Regions from separate parts of the Pseudescherichia sp. L3 genome, predicted to be linked through region 2. Evidence: riboswitches for the same ligand, from Rfam matches in the RefSeq annotation. Region 2 holds a riboswitch; the other holds the start of a gene.
What was found. A riboswitch is a leader RNA that binds a small molecule or an ion and turns the genes downstream of it on or off. The one in region 2 is predicted to bind thiamine pyrophosphate.
Positions count from the first base shown of each region.

Region 1: it holds a riboswitch for thiamine pyrophosphate, as region 2 does, so the genes downstream of both, thiM (hydroxyethylthiazole kinase) here and thiC (phosphomethylpyrimidine synthase ThiC) in region 2, are expected to answer to the same signal.

Region 1 is NZ_JANKYC010000001.1:1,996,335-2,003,525, forward strand. Features, by position in the region: gene NR795_RS09750 (ABC transporter substrate-binding protein) at 1-606, opposite strand, end outside; gene NR795_RS09755 (mandelate racemase family protein) at 678-1,832, opposite strand; gene fbaB (class I fructose-bisphosphate aldolase) at 2,161-3,213, opposite strand; gene NR795_RS09765 (hypothetical protein) at 3,388-3,753, opposite strand; gene thiD (bifunctional hydroxymethylpyrimidine kinase/phosphomethylpyrimidine kinase) at 3,877-4,677, opposite strand; gene thiM (hydroxyethylthiazole kinase) at 4,674-5,462, opposite strand; TPP riboswitch at 5,495-5,591, opposite strand; gene NR795_RS09780 (DUF1493 family protein) at 5,711-6,028, opposite strand; gene NR795_RS09785 (hypothetical protein) at 6,504-7,070, opposite strand; gene NR795_RS09790 (DUF2778 domain-containing protein) at 7,072-7,191, opposite strand, start outside.
Region 2 is NZ_JANKYC010000007.1:21,688-28,878, forward strand. Features, by position in the region: gene thiH (2-iminoacetate synthase ThiH) at 1-139, opposite strand, end outside; gene thiG (thiazole synthase) at 136-906, opposite strand; gene thiS (sulfur carrier protein ThiS) at 908-1,108, opposite strand; gene NR795_RS20515 (HesA/MoeB/ThiF family protein) at 1,089-1,847, opposite strand; gene thiE (thiamine phosphate synthase) at 1,840-2,475, opposite strand; gene thiC (phosphomethylpyrimidine synthase ThiC) at 2,475-4,262, opposite strand; TPP riboswitch at 4,350-4,459, opposite strand; gene rsd (sigma D regulator) at 4,513-5,016, opposite strand; gene nudC (NAD(+) diphosphatase) at 5,113-5,904, shown strand; gene hemE (uroporphyrinogen decarboxylase) at 5,957-7,021, shown strand; gene nfi (deoxyribonuclease V) at 7,031-7,191, shown strand, end outside.

The DNA of each region.
Region 1 (7,191 bases), on a different contig from region 2:
TTCGTTGGTGGTCAGCCAGCGGTTGCCCCAGTCATTGTTCACCTCGTGGCTCTGCACCGTTTTGCTGTCGAGCACGCCAAGATTGCCCAGCGCGCCGAGGGAGTAGATCACCAGCTGCGGATCGTTGGCCTTCGGCAGGACAATCTGCACGGTATAGTCATCCGGGGCGCTCACCTGAGCGTCAATGTTCTTTTTGCTAAAACCATAGGATTTCCACACCGAGGCCTGGGCAAGGTTGAGGTGCAGCAGGCGGCGCATCGACCACACCACGTCCTGAGCGGTCAGGGGATTGCCGGAGTGAAACTTCACGTCCTTGCGCAGGTGAAAGGTCAGGGTTTTGCCATCCGGGCTGATGGCCCAGGATTCGGCCAGCGCCGGGCGGACGTTGGTAAGCTGGTCGGGATCGAGCTCTACCAGCGAGTCGTAAAGATTGACGACAATGCCGACCACTTCGTTACCGGTCATCGCCGCCGGATCGAGACTTAAGAGATTATTCATGTTCATGCCGATGATGAGCTGATCCGGCGGCGTGGCCGCCAGCGTCGCCCCGCTCCCCATCATCAGCGAGAGCGCCAGCAGGCTAGCCCTCAACGCGTTTTTTTTCATCTCTGTATACCGTTTGTAGAGTAAGACGTAGGCCCGGCTAGCGCAGCGCCACCGGGCGTTGGCTTTTTTTATTAGTCGTGACTGACGGTATTGGCTTCGATATAGGCAAAATTGATGTCTTCGCCGAGGCCAGGGCGCTGCGGCAGGTGGACAAAGCCCTCTTCATCCATCGGATCGACGATGCTGTTGAGATAGGCAGCGGGTTCGTCGTAGTCGAGGAACGGGTGCAGCAGGCCGCGCTCATACCAGCGGCAGTTGCGGATCGCCCCGACCACCGCCAGGCTGGCCGCGCCGTTGCCGTGCACTTCGCAGTCCATGCCAAAGGCTTCGGCGAGGCTTGCGACCTTCAGCGTCGGTGAGATACCGCCTACGCCGTTGGACCCGGCGCGCAGAATGTCGCAGGCCCCGGCTTTCACCCAGTCGGCACGACTGTGGTGCTTACCGCCGAGGCTCTCAGGCCCGATAATCGGAATAGAGAGGTTCTCAGCCAGCCAGGCGTAAGAGGACATGCTCTCCTCCTCCATCGGCTCTTCAAACCAGGCAAAGTCGAGCTTCTCCAGCGCCTTGCCGATATAGAGCGCCTCGGTGCGGCTGTACCAGTGGTAGCCGTCGATCATCAGGTCGATATCCGGCCCCACGGCTTCGCGCACGGCGGCGCAGGCCTTAATATCCATCTTCGGATTAGGTGCAAACGAGACCGGTGGCATCCAGGTGTGGAGCTTGATCGCCTTATAGCCGCGGGCGACCAGGGTTTCGGCAAAGGCGGCGTACTCTTCCGGCGTGGAGAGCCCACCCGGCAGATCGTCCCCACACATGGTGCTGCCGTAGGCCGGAACTTTGTCCCGAAAGCCGCCGAGCAGCTTATAGACCGGCACGTTGAGCTTGCGGCCAATCAGATCCCACAGCGCCTGCTCCACAAAGGAGAGTGCGCGCTCGGTGAGCTGATGAGCGCTACCGCGCTGCCAGTGAGCCAGGTCCTGCCAGATGCGCTCGCGGTTAAAGGGATCCTGACCCACCATCACCTTGCGGAAGAAGGTGTTCACGACAAAGGGACGTACCACTTCCGGCGGCGCAAACGAGAACCCCTGGCTGCCATCATCAGCGGTAATGGTCAGCATCGCCATTTTTGCCATGCTCTCCGGGCCCGGATGGGAGTGACCAGCGCTATCGGAAACACGACGGGTGGGATACTGAAAAACGGTGACGTTTACAGATTCAATTTTCATTACGGATCCTTGTCTCAGGTGCCTGCTTCATTTTGAAAAGCTGTTTCAGATGTAAATGTATGCAGAATTTTTAGCCAATACCTCAGACAATTTCCGCTAAGCGACGGGTGATTTTTGGGCAATAGCACAGGGCTGAGTGACACTTTTCACAAAAGAGAGGGGAAATGTGATGCAGATCGGGAGAAGCATTAACCTCACAATGAAAGGGGGTTGTTGCGTAGGCCGGGCAAGCGTTAGCGCCGCCCGGCATTGCAGCTTATGCACAGTAACGCCCGGTGGCGCTGCGCTTACCGGGCCTACAAACTCACTTAAAGCATGTTGTAACTAATTAGGCAATGGTCACTTTATTATCCAGGTAGACATCCTGCACGGCGTTAATCAGCTTCACGCCATCGGCCATCGTTTTCTTAAACGCTTTCCGGCCAAGGATTAGCCCCATCCCGCCCGCGCGCTTGTTGATCACTGCCGTGCGCACCGCCTCGGTGAGGTCAGCCTCGCCTCCCGACGCGCCGCCGGAGTTGATCAGGCCTGCACGGCCCATGTAGCAGTTAGCCAGCTGATAGCGCACCAGATCGATAGGGTTATCGGTGGTGAGTTTGCTGTAGACGCGCTCGTCGGTATAGCCATATTTCACCGCGTTATAGCCGCCGTTGTTCTCCGCCATCTTCTGCTTGACGATATCCGCCCCGATGGTAGCCGCCAGGTGGTTAGCCTGCCCGGTGAGATCCGCAGAGACGTGGTAGTCCACGCCATCCTTTTTGAAGTCGGCGTTGCGCAGGTAGGCCCACAGTACGGTTACCAGCCCCAGCTCGTGGGCACGCTCAAAGGCGCTGGCGACCTCCTCGATCTGGCGGCGCGACTGCTCAGAGCCAAAGTAGATTGTCGCCCCCACGGCAACCGCGCCCATATTGAACGCCTGCTCGACGCTGGCATAGAGCGTTTGGTCAAAAGTGTTGGGATAGCTTAGGGTTTCGTTATGGTTAAGCTTTACCAGAAACGGAATGCGGTGCGCGTAGCGGCGCGATACCGAGGCCAGCACGCCATAGGTAGAGGCCACGCAGTTACAGCCCGCCTCAATGGCCAGCTCAACGATGTTTTTCGGATCGAAATAGTGTGGGTTAGCGGCGAAGGATGCGCCCGCCGAGTGCTCTACCCCCTGGTCAACCGGCAGAATCGACAGATAGCCGGTTCCCGCCAGACGGCCAGTATTGTAGAGCGTCTGCATATTACGGAGTACGGCAGGAGGACGGTTGTTATCGACCATCACGCGATCGACATAGTCGTGTCCTGGCAGGTAGAGCTGGTCGGCTGGAATGGTCATACAACGATGCTGCAACAGGCTGTCGGCATCTTTGCCAAGCAGCTGTGAAATATCAGTCATGATGAGGCTCCCGTAAGATTCGCCCGCAGGCGAACGTGGTTAGTCCTGCCCTGAGTTCGCAGGCAGAGTAAGCCTGGTACCGGGCGGCGGATTTTTCCAGCTCGCAGGAAATTTTGATACTTTTGGTTTAATGAAAATTTATCTCTAAGCGTACGGGAATCGATAGTGGGTTATTTAAGAGGCGTTTAGGATTGTTATCCGGCCATTTTGATCGCTGAGAAATCGGAAGTGATACCAGTCGCCGTCTACCTGATAATTAAACGAGTAGATATAGCCCTTATCAAAACGCGCTAAAAAACAGATGCCCGGCGCATGGACGGTAATCTCCTCTTCACCTACGGGAGAGTAGGTAGACTTAAAGTTATCCTTCGATGAGGTCAGGTTGTAGGCCTCTATCTCTCCATCCTCAGGCGCGGTTAAACAGATATAGTGTTCATAGTGCCTGGTGGAGATATGGCCCGTATAGGGCGACGGACCGTTGCTCCCGCAGGCGCTCAGTAAGAGAGAGATGAACGGTAATAGCAAAGCGTGCTGTTTCATATCATCGACTCCGTTATCACGCGTTGATGCTTCCGCGAACCTGCGACACTATTTGAGAATAGTTAATTAAAGTAAATATTAACTACCCCTCCGTAAGCCGGAAGGGTTATTTATGTTTTGCGTTTACCACCAGGCGTGGAAATGATGCACCGGCCCGATGCCCTGCCCCACCTCCAATGAGTCCGCCTGCGCCAGGGCATTGGTGAGCCAGATTTTGGCTTCGCCCAGAGTATCGGCCCAGTTAGCGTGACGCGGGCGCAGCGCCGCCAGCGCCGCCGAGAGCGTGCAGCCGGTGCCGTGGGTATTTTTCGTGGCGATGCGCGGGGCGGTGAACCGTGTTGCCCCCTCGCGGGTAAAGAGCCAGTCCGGGCTTTCGCCGTCAGTGAGATGGCCACCTTTCATCAGCACCGCTTCACAACCGAGCGCCAGCAGTGCCCGCCCCTGCTCATGCATATCCTGCTCGTTGCGGGCGTGATCGGCATCGAGCAGCGCCGCCGCCTCCGGCAGGTTAGGCGTGATCAGTGAGACCTGCGGCAGCAGCCGGGTGCGCAGGGTGGCAACCGCCGAGGGCGTTAAAAGCGGATCGCCACTTTTTGCCAGCATCACCGTATCCAGCACGATATTCTCTACCCGATAGTGTGCCAGCCGCTCGGCCACCGCCTCGATAATATCGGTATCGGCCAGCATGCCGATCTTGGTTGTATCGATACGCACGTCGCTTAATACTGAATCCAGCTGCGCAGCGACAAACTCCGGCGTGATGCGATAGACCGACTGCACGCCAAGGGTATTTTGCGCCACCAGGGCGGTAATGACTGAGCAGCCATAGGCTCCGAGAGCCGAGAAGGTTTTCAGATCCGCCTGGATGCCCGCCCCTCCGCTTGGATCGGTTCCGGCGATAGTTAATGCATTGATTCTTTTCATGCTGACGCGCCTCCATCCAGGTGATAAAGGGCATCAAGAAACGCTACAACAAAGGAGCCGGGGCCACGGCTCTCTGCCGCCGCCTCGCCTCCTGCAACGGCGAACAGGCCGCAGGCTGCCGCAACGCTAACGAGACGCTCGCCAGGCAGCGCACAGCCTGCCGCCACAACCGCCGACAGCGCGCAGCCGGTGCCCACTACCCGAGTCATGATCGGCGCACCGCCGACGACCTTCAGCGTGCGGCTGCCGTCGGTAATGTAGTCCACCTCCCCCGTGACGGCGACCACTGCGCCGGTTTCCTGCGCCAGCCGCTCAGCGGCTGGCCGCGCCGCGCTGGCCGAGTCGGTGGTATCCACCCCGCGCCCCCCTGCGCTCAAGCCCTTCAGGGCCATTATTTCCGAGGCGTTGCCGCGAATCGCCGCTGGCCTCAGGGAGAGGATCTCCCGGCAGAAGCGGGTACGAAAATCGAGCGCACCCACGGCAACCGGGTCAAGGGTCCAGGGTTTGTTCGCGTCGTTCGCATTGTGGATCGCAGCGCGCATGGCATCCGCGCGGTCAACCGTAAGCGTGCCAACGTTAATCAGCAGTGCGTCGGCAATAGCGCTGAACTGCGCGGCCTCTTCACGCTCAATCACCATGGCAGGGGAAGCGCCGATGGCCAGCAGAACATTCGCGGTAAAGGTCTGCACAACGTCGTTGGTCATGCAGTGAACAAGAGGGGAACGGGTACGAAAGTGCTGTAAAACAGACGCGACGTGCGCGTGGCTCAGCAGGTCAGGTTGCATAGTTAGCTCCTGCCCGGCGCGAAGAAGGGACGCCGGCAGGCATCTGACTTCCCTACGCTGGCATTATCCAGATCAGGTGGTACGGGTATTTCTCAGCCTTCACGCAGAAGGGCACCCCGAGTCATGTTGAGTACATCTTTGAACTTTTTGCCAGATTAGGGGAAGTGGCTTGCTGATGCAAGCGTGCTTCAGGAGTTATCGCTTCTCCACCCTGCTTTTACACGACAGTACAGATAGTAAGGGAAATATTAATCGTACAACCATTCGCCTGCTTTTGCAGATTCTACCAGCATTCGTACCGTTAGCGGTTTTAGCGGCTTTTCTGGAGGTTTTGAACCTAAAAAATTCGGTTCAAAATAGTAGATTATCTCAAAACCGTTTGGCTTTACATTCCAATTCCTGAAATAGTAATCTAATGTATCCTCTGCATCTTCCCAAATAACATCCAGACCGCCTTTAGTTAACTCAGTATCTAATGTTACTTCTGGACGACGCCCAAAAAATCCATATTTCTTGTGGCTATGATTAGTATATATATAATCAATGATCTCTTGTTCTATGCTCATTAGTAATAGTTCCACATAGCACTATCCTCAGATTTAACTATATCATAAAAAATAATTTACGAACAACGGACAAACAAATTGCGTAAATAGATATAGTTATAACTATTACCGAGGCCACATCAAGATAGAAATAAGCATCATAGAGTGACTCAGCGTTTACATCACCGCTAAAAAACTGGGCCAGACTCTTTGCGATATCATGATTTATATAAATGTAAGGATCTGGCATACACTTACCTATCAAAAGAAAAATCACGATAAAAAAAATCATTTTCGCAATTTTAAGGGCGATTGTCCTAACCATTTGCAACAACCTCAATCCAGCCACGAGCTAAAAGAGATTTCATACAGGGGATGTTTATCATATCATCTTATTTCACGCAACCTCTCCAATTCATCCAATATAAGCGAACAGGGTCAGGAACCAATTAAACACCCGCCAACCATTACATAATAGTATTTTATTTTACACATATTAAGTAGTAGTAACCTGACTAATGAATAACCCTTGCACCTCTTTACCTCTCAGATAATACATAATGCTGTTACTCTGAATATAATTTAAACTCTCAACTTCCTTGTAGAACATGACAATATCTTTCTTTGGCATAACAAAGTAAGAGGATATATCATCTTTAGAAGCCAACATAGGGGCCTTAACGGCTACTCGTAGAAAACCTTGGTAAGATGTACATGGAGATGCGTCTTTTGCCATAGCTACCGTAGTTAAATACCCTCCTCCCATCTCATTATCGGAGATAAACCAGTAATTAATATCTTTTGATTTCAGACAAATCCAAGAAGCTTGGCTATCTTTATTTACATCCACACCTGCTTGTTTAGCAATAGCTTCTACCGTATTTACTTCAAACTTATATTTCTCATTTCCTACAGTAATAATGGGTTCTAGATCCTTATTTGTTGCATGATTATCCGAATAGGTTTCTGTAATATCATCATAGTACCTTGCACCAAAACCTTTCATTTGATTTGCCCCACACGTACCAGCTACCAAACATAAAAAAACTAAGCTGTATTTCATATCAGTCTTCCACTACTAATATCTTATCACTGCTATCATTGAGTTGTTTACGTTGGGGTAAATTTAGGATGATACATCCGTCCGATGCTTGTGTTGGATGCGCCGTACTATTACCATGTAT
Region 2 (7,191 bases):
AGAGCAGGGCCATCATGTCATCGCGGGTCAGCTGGGTAGCCGCTAATGCTCGCTCAACGTCGGCGCGGGTCTTACTGTGGATGCGTAGCCGGATATCGTCCCAGTTAAGCTGCCGCCAGTAGTCGCTGAAGGTCTTCATATGCCCGTCTCCAGAAAGCCGGTCAGTGGGCTGGTGGCGCTGGCAACGCTGTTGACCGCCCCCGGCCCCGCCTGGCGCGCCAGTCGTCCGGCTTCAACGGCCAGCTTGAACGCACGGGCCATTGCCACCGGATCGTTAGCGACGGCAATGGCGGTATTCACCAGCACCGCGCTGGCCCCCATCTCCAGCGCCTCAGCCGCGTGGCTGGGGGTACCAATTCCGGCATCGACCACTACCGGCACCCGCGCCTGGGCGATGATAATCTCCAGCATGGCGCGGGTGGCCAGGCCCTGGTTAGATCCTATCGGTGAACCGAGCGGCATCACGGCGGCGCAGCCTGCCTCCTCCAGCCGTCGGCACAGCACCGGATCGGCGCTGCAATAGGGCAGCACCACGAAGCCCTCTTTGACCAGCATCTCTGCTGCCTTCAGGGTCTCAACGGGATCGGGCAGCAGCCAGCGTGCATCCGGGTGGATCTCCAGCTTCAACCAGTGGGTGCCCAGCGCCTCGCGAGCCAGCCGGGCGGCAAACACCGCCTCTTCGGCCGTTTTCGCCCCGGAGGTGTTCGGCAGCAGTGTTACCCCGGCCTCCAGCAGCGGGGCGAGGATCGCATCGTTGCGCTGGCGCAGGTCGACGCGTTTCATTGCCAGGGTGACCAGCTGGCTGCCCGAGGCCTGAATCGCGTCGGTCATCAGCTGCGATGAGGCAAACTTGCCTGTTCCAGTAAACAGGTGTGATTCAAAGGTTTTGTCTGCAATACGTAACATGTCAGCCTCCGGCGATAACCTGAAAAAGCAGGATCCGATCGCCGTCCCGCAGTTGATGATGATCCCAGCGATCGCGGGGAATAACCTGCTGGTTCAGCGCCAGCGCCGTTCCCGGCTTGAGCTGGTTAAGCTGCGCCAGCAGCCCGTACAGGGTTAGCGCCTCCGCACACTGCATCGGCTCGTCATTGAAGAGGATGCGCATCGTCTCCTCCGCAAACTGGACAGCCCGCCGCCCGCTGTAGTCCCAGCGTGCGCCAGTGGTGCTTGCGCCCGTCAAACAGCCGTAGCTCGCCCTCTGCCACCGCCATGCCGCTGAGCAGCTTTAACGCCTCCAGCGCCTGCAACGTGCCCATCATCCCGACCACCGGGCCTATTACGCCCGCCGTGCGGCAGTTGCGCTGAGGTTCGTCATCGTCCGACCACAGGCAGCGGTAACAGCCGTGCGCCCACGGCGGGGTAAGCACCATCAGCTGACCGCCAAACCCCACGGCGCTGGCGGTGATCAGCGGGGTGTTCAGCGCCACGCAGGCGGCGTTAATCGCCTGGCGCGCCGCCATGTTATCGGTGCAGTCGAGCACCACGTCGGCCTGGGCCACCTGCTGACGGAGCGCCTCACCCTCCAGACGCGTCTTCAGGGTAATCAGCTCAACGTGTGGATTGAGCCGCTGTAAGCGCTGGCGGGCCGCGTCGGCTTTGGGCTGATTGATATCGTCGCTGGTAAACATAATCTGCCGCTGCAGGTTGCTCAGGTGCACCGCGTCATCGTCCGCCAGCACCAGCGTCCCCGCCCCGGCCGCCGCCAGATAGAGCGCGGCAGGGGAGCCTAAGCCGCCAAGGCCGATAATCAGCACCCGGCTGGCGAGCAGCCTGCGTTGACCGTCGATGGCGATATCCTCCAGCAGGATCTGCCGGCTGTAGCGCATAAAATCGCTGTCATTCATCGCCCACCCCCGCCAGATCGATAAGCTGTTGGGTAGCCAGGCGCCAGTCTGCGGCCTGGGTAATGGCGCTCACCACCGCAATGCTGCCGACACCGGTTGCCAGCACCTGCGGCGCGTGCGCGAGGCTAATGCCGCCGATGGCCACCGTGGGATAATCTTTCAGTCGCGTAACGTGGCTTGTCAGCTGCGCCAGCCCCTGCGGCGCGGAGGGCATCTGCTTGGTCTGGGTCGGGAAGACATGACCAAGGGCGATATAGGAGGGGCGAGCGGCCAGCGCAACGTCAATCTCCATATCATCATGGGTGGAGACGCCCAGGCGCAGACCTGCGTTGCGGATCGCGCTGAGGTCGGTTGTCTCCAGATCCTCCTGCCCCAAATGCACGCCATAAGCACTATGTTTAATCGCCAGCCGCCAGTAGTCGTTGATAAACAGCCGGGCCGCGTAGCGCTTGCCTAGCGCAATGGCTGCCACGACGTCGGCTTCTACCTCATGGTCCTGCTTATCTTTGATCCGCAGCTGAAGGGTGCGCACGCCCGCCTCCAGCAGCCGCTCAATCCACATCACACTGTCGACAACCGGATAGAGCCCCAGGCGGAAGGGCACCGGTGGGAAATCAGGCTGATACATCAGACCTCCTCCTTTTTGAGATAGATCTCGCCGCCGCGGGCGCGGAAGTCGTTCGACATATCGTTCATGCCCACTTCAATCGCCTGAGCCGCAGCGTAGTCCCGCACCTCCTGGCTTATCTTCATTGAGCAGAATTTGGGTCCGCACATGGAGCAGAAGTGGGCCACCTTGCCGGACTCCTGGGGCAGGGTCTCATCGTGGTAGGCGCGGGCGGTGAAGGGGTCGAGCGCGAGGTTAAACTGATCCTCCCAGCGGAACTCGAAGCGGGCTTTTGACATGGCGTTATCGCGGATCTGCGCCCCAGGATGGCCTTTGGCAAGGTCGGCGGCGTGGGCGGCGATCTTGTAGGTGATCAGCCCCTGCTTCACATCTTCTTTGTTCGGCAGGCCGAGGTGCTCTTTTGGCGTGACGTAGCAGAGCATGGCGCAGCCAAACCAGCCAATCATCGCCGCGCCAATGCCCGAGGTGAAGTGGTCATAGCCCGGGGCGATGTCGGTGGTCAACGGTCCGAGAGTATAGAACGGCGCTTCATGGCAGTGCTCCAGCTCTTCGGTCATGTTGCGGCGGATCATCTGCATCGGCACGTGGCCCGGACCTTCGATCATTACCTGCACATCGTACTCCCAGGCGATTTTGGTCAGCTCGCCCAGGGTATGCAGTTCGGCAAACTGCGCCTCGTCGTTGGCATCCTGAATTGAACCTGGGCGCAGGCCATCGCCTAACGACAGGGTGACATCCCAGGCGGCGCAGATTTCGCAGATTTCGCGGAAGTGCTGATACAGGAAGTTCTCCTGATGGTGGGAGAGGCACCACTTGGCCATGATCGAGCCGCCGCGCGATACAATGCCGGTAAGGCGATTAGCGGTCATCGGCACGTAGCGCAGCAGCACGCCTGCGTGAATGGTGAAGTAGTCCACGCCCTGCTCGGCCTGCTCAAGCAGCGTTTCGCGGAAGGTTTCCCAGGAGAGATTCTCGGCGATGCCGTTGACCTTCTCCAGCGCCTGGTAGATAGGGACGGTACCAATTGGGACCGGGCTGTTACGCAGGATCCACTCCCGCGTTTCATGGATATTGCGGCCGGTGGAGAGATCCATCACCGTGTCCGCGCCCCAGCGGGTGGCCCACACCAGCTTCTCCACCTCCTCTTCAATGGAGGAGGTCACCGCCGAGTTGCCGATGTTGGCGTTGACCTTCACCAGGAAGTTGCGGCCGATGATCATCGGTTCAGATTCGGGGTGGTTGATGTTAGCAGGAATAATGGCGCGCCCGGCGGCGACCTCGTCGCGAACAAACTCCGGGGTGATATTCTCCGGCAGGCGTGCGCCAAAGCCTTCGCCCGGATGCTGGCGGCGCAGCACCTCGCCACGAATACGCTCCCGGCCCATATTTTCACGCAGGGCGATAAACTCCATCTCCGGCGTCACGATCCCCTGGCGAGCGTAGTGCAGCTGGGTGACGCACTTTCCTGGACGGGCGGCGATCCACGCGGATCGGATCTTCGCGATCCCTTTCTCTACGTCGATCGCAACGTCAGGATCGCCATAGGGGCCAGAGGTGTCATATACCGGGATCGCTTCGTTCTCTTCAAACTGCGGTTCGGCTTTGCTGCCGCCGATAAGCGTCGGGCTAAGCTGGATCTCACGCATTGGCACGCGGATATCGCTCCGCGAACCCTGGATATAGATACGTTTTGAATTGGGAAAGGTGGTGCCCTCCAGCGTGTTGATAAAGTGCTGGGCAGCGGCGCGCTGTTCACGGCGGGTAGGTTTAATAGCAGACTCAGACATAGCTCATTCCATAAAAAGTTAAGGACGTGGCTTGTCAGAACGACGGATGAAGCAAGAGGATGCGTGTAGCCCGGAGAGGCACACGCCAGCAGATTGACTCTTGTTCCCTTCGCAGGTTCTAACCTGATCAGGTTCCGCGGATCCCGAATTAACGGTCTCAGCCGGTGCTTACGCACTCGGCACTCCGACAAGAAAAACCCCCGTGTTGCAGGGGGCAGGTAAATTAAACTACGCGTTAATGCTTAAGAACTCAAGCAGGGCGAGCGATGTTGCTGTCGTCGTTAGCGCTCTCTGCCAGGTTGAAATCGAACGCCAGCACGATCAGCTGATCCTCCAGCGTAAAGCGTGCCGCCAGCGCTTCGCCAATGCCGGACAGCGCTTCCTGGAACTCCAGGCAGTTATCATCGTCAATGGCATTCTCAAGATTTGAGTCGTAGTAGCTCATGATCTGCTGGGTATTGGCTTCCAGCTGCGGATAGATTTGCGTGGCCGCTAAAAGTGGGCTGCTCCCTTCCATTTCGCTGATAATTTGTTCATAAATACTAAAGTGTCCGGCGGACAGATAATCCACCAGATTATGGCAAAAATCGTCCAGGGCCTTCTCATCCAGCTCTGTAAAGGACTCCTTGCCCGGCTTAATGCCCACCAGGTTGTAGTACGATACCAGCAAATGCTTGCGCACCTGTAGCCAGTGATCGACTAGTGTATTACTTCCGCCTACGCGCGCCGTCAGGCTTTCCAGGTGGTTTAGCATGATTAACTCCGTGGTTTAAGAAAAAAAGTGTTCACCCAAAATATGTAAAAATGATGTAACCAACATGCCAGTGTCGCTAAGGTAGTGCAACAGATTATGGAACGTGTCATCGAATTAACCGATCAGGGCTGGTGGATCGTCAGCCATGAACAAAAATTATGGTTGCCCGCTGGAGAATTACCACACGGCGAGGCAGTTAATTTTGATCTTGTGGGCCAGCGCGGGTTAATTATCGGCGAGTGGCAAGGTGAGTCCGTGTGGCTGGTTCGTCAGCACCGGCGTCAGGATATGGGCTCGGTACGCCAGCTGATGGATCAGGAGGTCGGTCTGTTCCAGCTTGCCGGGCGTGGCGTACAGCTGGCGGAGTTCTACCGTTCGCATACGTTCTGCGGCTACTGCGGGCACACCATGCATCCCAGCAAAACCGAGTGGGCGATGCTGTGCGGCGGCTGTCGCGAGCGCTACTACCCGCAGATTGCTCCCTGCATTATCGTCGCGATCCGCCGCGATGACCACATTCTGCTGGCCCAGCATACCCGCCATCGTAACGGGATCTACACCGTGCTCGCAGGTTTTGTTGAGGTGGGAGAGACTCTGGAGCAGACCGTTGCCCGCGAAGTCATGGAGGAGAGCGGTATCCGGGTAAAAAACCTGCGCTATGTGACTTCCCAGCCGTGGCCGTTCCCCCAGTCGCTGATGACCGCCTTTATGGCCGAGTATGACAGCGGGGAGATCGTCATCGACCCTAACGAGCTGCTGGACGCGGGCTGGTATCGCTACGACCAGCTGCCGCTGCTGCCACCGCCGGGCACGGTAGCGCGTCGGCTGATTGAGGACACGGTCGCGCTATGTCGTACAGAATATGAGGGTCCGGCAGAGTATGAGTGAAGCATAGAGCGGCGTGTTACAATAACGGTCTGACGCATTGAGGAATTGCAAAATGACCGAATTGAAAAACGATCGTTACCTGCGCGCGCTGCTGCGCCAGCCCGTGGATATCACGCCGGTATGGATGATGAGACAGGCCGGGCGCTATCTGCCGGAGTACAAAGCCACGCGTACCCAGGCAGGCGATTTTATGTCGCTGTGCAAAAACGCCGAGCTGGCCTGTGAGGTTACGCTGCAGCCGCTGCGTCGCTACCCCCTTGATGCCGCCATTCTGTTCTCAGATATCCTGACCATCCCGGATGCCATGGGGCTGGGACTCTACTTTGAAGCCGGGGAAGGCCCGCGCTTTAGCCTGCCGATTACCGGCAAAGCCGACGTTGAGCGGCTGCCTGTTCCCGATCCGGAGCAGGAGCTGGGCTATGTGATGAACGCCGTGCGCACTATCCGCCGCGAGCTGAAAGGGGAAGTGCCGCTGATTGGTTTTTCCGGCAGCCCGTGGACGCTGGCGACCTATATGGTCGAGGGCGGTAGCAGCAAGGCCTTCACTAAGATCAAGAAGATGATGTATGCCGAGCCGCAAACCCTGCATGCGCTGCTGGAGAAGCTGGCGAAAAGCGTCACGCTCTATCTCAACGCGCAGATTAAAGCCGGTGCGCAGTCGGTAATGATTTTTGATACCTGGGGCGGGGTGCTGACCGGACGCGACTATCAGCAGTTCTCGCTCTACTACATGCATAAGATCGTTGATGGCCTGCTGCGGGAAAACGAAGGGCGCCGCGTGCCGGTTACCCTGTTTACCAAAGGCGGTGGACAGTGGTTAGAGGCAATGGCGGAGACCGGCTGTGATGCGCTGGGCCTCGACTGGACCATTGATATCGCCGACGCCCGCCGTCGCGTAGGGCACAAGGTAGCGCTGCAAGGTAATATGGATCCCTCGATGCTCTATGCACCTCCGGCCCGCATCGAAGAAGAAGTAGCGACTATACTTTCTGGTTTCGGCCAGGGCGAAGGCCACGTCTTTAACCTCGGTCACGGTATTCATCAGGATGTGCCGCCTGAACATGCGGGCGCATTTGTAGAAGCGGTGCATCGTCTCTCGGAGCAATATCACCGCTAAGGAGCATATATGGATCTCGCGTCGCTACGCGCTCAGCAAATCGAACTTGCCTCATCGGTGATCCGCGAGGATCGTTTTATCAGCGATCCCCCGGCGTTTATCGGCGGCGCTGACGTTGGCTTTGAGCAGGGTGGTGAAGTGACCCGAGCAGCGATGGTACTGCTGAAGTA